One region of the Pyruvatibacter sp. HU-CL02332 genome, then DNA from elsewhere that is predicted to be linked to it. Evidence: predicted binding sites of a transcription regulator. Region 1 holds the regulator's gene; the other holds the start of a gene.
The links. The regulator LexA, encoded in region 1, represses DNA repair genes until DNA is damaged. The targets are predictions, from matches to a motif close to TGTTCNNNNTGTGTTCNG.
Positions count from the first base shown of each region.

Region 2: the regulator LexA is predicted to act here: its motif matches at 1,184-1,201, upstream of ABXH05_RS15725 (TIGR04283 family arsenosugar biosynthesis glycosyltransferase).

Region 1 is NZ_BAABWK010000002.1:475,483-477,684, forward strand. It holds gene moaC (cyclic pyranopterin monophosphate synthase MoaC) at 1-374, shown strand, start outside; gene lexA (transcriptional repressor LexA) at 612-1,325, shown strand; gene ABXH05_RS13035 (ComEC/Rec2 family competence protein) at 1,616-2,202, opposite strand, start outside.
Region 2 is NZ_BAABWK010000002.1:1,080,403-1,082,604, forward strand. It holds gene ABXH05_RS15720 (hypothetical protein) at 101-415, shown strand; gene ABXH05_RS15725 (TIGR04283 family arsenosugar biosynthesis glycosyltransferase) at 423-1,169, opposite strand; gene ABXH05_RS15730 (PA0069 family radical SAM protein) at 1,402-2,202, shown strand, end outside.

The DNA.
Region 1 (2,202 bases):
CAGCAGAAGCATTTGAAGCTTTGACAAGCGGTACGTCTCCAAAGGGTGACGTTATGGCGGCCGCCCGCATTGCCGGCATTATGGCCGCAAAAAAGACCAGTGACCTTATTCCGCTGTGTCACCCGCTGCCTCTGTCAAAAGTCGCTGTCACGCTGGAAACACGGCCGGATGAGCTAGCCGTTGATGTGACAGCAACAGCCCGCACAAGCGGACAAACCGGCGTCGAAATGGAAGCGCTCACGGCGGCAACGGTGGCAAGTCTGACGCTCTATGACATGCTCAAGGCCGTGGATAAGGCCATGACCATTGGCAATGTCCGGCTGCTAAAAAAGTCTGGCGGAAAGTCCGGAACCTTTGAGCGTGTTGAGGACTGACGCGACCTAAGCCCCACCATCTGCCCTTTTTGCGCTTGACGGAAATTGAGAACCAAAATAGAACATTTGAACCGTTTCGGTTTTGTTCTGATTTGATTTGATTCTGGAACGAAACCGCAACTTGGATGCGCTGGCATGCGGGCCGGCGCGCTGTATACAGATTGTGTGGCTGAACCTTCTCTTTTCGGAAGGTGCATGCTCCGCAATCACGCAAGAATTGCGGGAAGGGGTTCAGTCATGCTGACGCGCAAACAGCACGAGCTTTTGACATTCATACATGAGCGGATTCGCGAGACAGGTGTTTCGCCTTCTTTTGATGAAATGAAGGAAGCGCTGGATCTGAGGTCCAAATCCGGTATCCATCGCCTTATTACCGCGCTGGAGGAACGAGGTTTCATCCGGCGGATGCCGCACCGAGCCCGCGCCCTGGAGGTTGTAAAACTTCCTGAGTCAGCTGCTCCGCAATCAACACCTGCCAAGCGCGGATTCTCGCCGAGCGTCATCCAAGGCAGCCTGTCTGAGCCAGCACCGCTTCCAGACAATCACCATTCAGTGCCAGAAGGTGGGGATGCGCTCACCCTTCCGCTTGTTGGACGAATTGCGGCTGGTACACCTATTGAGGCGCTTCAGGACGACTCCAACCATGTGGGTGTTCCTGCAAGCTTGCTGGGCTCCGGCGAGCATTACGCTCTGGAGGTCAAGGGTGACTCGATGATCGATGCGGGTATTTTTGATGGCGACATTGTTGTCATTCAACGCGCAGACACCGCCAGCTCGGGTGAAATTGTGGTGGCGCTGGTTGATCAGCACGAAGCAACGCTCAAACGCCTGCGCCGCAAGGGCGATACCATTGCCCTTGAAGCCGCTAACCCGGCCTATGAGACACGGATTTTTCCGTCAGACCGAGTAAAGGTTCAGGGCAAACTCGTTGGCCTGATGCGCAGGTACTAATCCCCTGCTCACTTCTAGATGTGTTTCAGCGCGGTCTCGATTCCTTGCAGACGGCGCTCAAGCTTGTCGATTGATTTTGCGCGGGCTGACAGATCGCTCAGATGTGCTTCAATCCGCAGCAGAACCTCAGTCATATCCTTCACCGGATCACCACTTGAAGGCCGAATTGGCTGGGGTGTCCTGCGTTTGAATGGATTAAGTGATGGCATTGATCCCTCCGAACATCCTTGTGTTCCTGCCTACTCACACAATCCAAGTCTATTCAGGCGGATTTGTGTCAGCCTAAATCCTCAAGGCCTGCAACGGGTCCAGGGACGGATGCCAGACACATCACACGCAGTTACGATGCGAACCCCCATCGGCATGTGCGCATCAGCGTAAAGCGCATGTGAACCGCGCCTCTGCAATGCACTCCTGTCGATTATGACCGGCACACGACAAGCCACAGGTGCATATGTGTCGGTCACAATGACCTTTGCCTCGCCACAGTCTTCGATCAGGCCACGCCAGGTTCGGGGCACAGAAATCAATCCAATGTCGGAATGTCGGGCAATACACCCGTCCGCATCACAGACGAATAGGCTCGCGGCCGCCAGTTTTTGAGATCGCAGATCAGCATCGCGCCTCAGCCAGGTCTCAGCGGAAAATCCAGCACGTCGGGATGCGCTCAGGGCTAGCTGCTTGTTCATATCTCGGACCGCGACAAGTTCCGCGTCTCGATCTACCAGAACGTCCGGGTACGGATTTGTCATCGCCAACGCAATTCCCAAAATTGGCCCAAGCATCCCAACCCACCGCAGTGACGTTGCCCACAGGGCCATCCACAATCCGCCGGCTATCAGCAGGGCCAAGGACGCATCCGGCATTGCGGGAACCG
Region 2 (2,202 bases), 600 kb from region 1:
TCAACACGCATCCATGCTTGGGATCACAAACCGGAAAATTAGCGAGATGAACAATCCGGACCGCGCAAAATCATATCGAGTCTTGGACGGAGACGGGGACATGTCTTTTCTGCGCGATGGTGTCGTGCTGAGGCCAATTGAGACAGATTGGTTTCCGGGCTACGTGGCGCAGATATTTCCCGATAGAGTCGAGCAAAAACCCGCAATGCTGCTCCAGATCGAAGGTGGGCCGCGGTCCGGGCACTTCGTAGCTCTGACTTCCCGAATCAACATAAGCCTTGCGACGCAATTCGCGGAGAATGGGCTCGCGAGTTCGATCGTGCATTTTGTGCGCAACACAACTGAATCCTACACCGGAAATGATCAAGACTTGCTGCCGATTGCAATGGCGGTTGTAGAAGTCAACAACACGTGAGAGATGACTACCGCTTCATATAAACGCGGGCGATGCGGTCCGGGTTTACACCAAGATAATAGAGCATCAGGCACAGGGCGTTTCTGGATGAGCGGGCGATGTAGCCGTCATTCAAATAGCGTTCCGGGCTGGTGACGGCAGGGGCCCGCAAAAAGACGAGCCGTCGGCGACCGATGCGTCGAACGAAATCCACGTCTTCCATGATCTGCAACGGGCGATAGCCGCCGAGCTTGTCATACAGGCGGCGCGAGACCAGCAGGCCCTGATCGCCATAGGGCAGACCAAAGAGCCAGCAGCGCCATGACACGATGCCCTCCAGCATGCGCGCCCAGAACGAAAAGTCATCCAGCGCGAATTTGAAAACGGCTGCGAAATCGAGGCCTTTTTCGCCACGCTTCTCCAGCCGCTCAAGCAGTGTTTCCACTTCCTCTTCCCAGCCGGGTTGCAGCACCGTGTCGGCGTGCAGGAACAACAGCCACTCACCACGCGCGGCCTGCGCGCCGGCAGCCAGCTGTGTGCCCCGGCCTTTAGGTGCGCTCACAAATTTTGCGCCGGATGTTTCCGCAATGCGTTCCGTGCCGTCGGTTGAGCCGCCGTCAACGATGACGACGTCCTTGATCAGCCCGCGGACGGTCGGGCGGATCAGCGCCGCCAACACCCGGGTGAGGGACTTTTCAGCGTTCAAAGTTGGAATCACGACGCTCAGCATGCGGCGGACTTTAGCGCGTAATTGCTGCAACTGCGAAGGGAGCATGGCGTTAACCTAAATGTTCTTGTCTTGTTCTTTTTAATGTGATTATATTCCTCTCATGAACAGAACAGCGCACAGAAAGATTGTTGAGATTGGCTCGGGACTTGGCTCGGGACAGGGGGCCAGGGCGGCAGACCCGGCTCCAAATCCAGCCAACGAGACAGCGCGCGCTGCGACCATGCCCGTGTTTCCCCTGACCGCCCCCCAATCCGGTCAGCCACAGACACGCGCTTTGATGCCCGGTGATGCGGACGGGGAGATACGCCCTGCCCCAGGCCCCGTCTCGCGCCCCGATTTCGGGCCGGGCAGCAGTCTTCCTTCCCCCAAAACGGGACGGCTGCATGAAGCACGCAAAGGTCGCGGCGCGCGTTCCAATCGCTCTGGACGCTATGAGCACCGGGCCGCGGAGGCATTTGACGATGGATGGGACATCGCAGAGGACGAAAAGCCTTTGCGGACTCACGTCAGCGACGAAGCGGCCCGGACCATCATCACGCGCAACCAGTCGCCGGACATTTCCTTCGACCGCTCGATCAACCCCTATCGGGGGTGTGAGCATGGCTGTGTCTACTGCTTTGCCCGGCCGACCCACGCCTATATGGGGCTGTCGGCGGGCCTCGACTTTGAAAGCAAGCTGTTTGCCAAGCCAAATGCCGCCAAGCTGCTGCGGCGTGAATTGTCCAAACCCGGCTACGAGCCGCGGACGATTGCCATCGGCACCAATACGGATCCCTATCAGCCGATTGAGCGCGAGCGCCGGATCACGCGGCAGGTTCTTGAAGTGTTGGCCGAGCACAAGCATCCGGTGGGCATCGTCACCAAGTCCGCCATGGTCACGCGCGATATCGATATATTGAGTGAGATGGCACGGGACGGGCTTGTGAAGGTCGCGCTCTCGGTCACGACGCTGGACGGCAAGCTGGCGCGGGCGATGGAGCCGCGTGCTTCTACGCCGGGGCGGCGGCTTGATGCCATTCGTCAACTATCCGAAGCGGGAATTCCAACGGGCGTCATGGTTGCGCCGGTCATTCCGGCC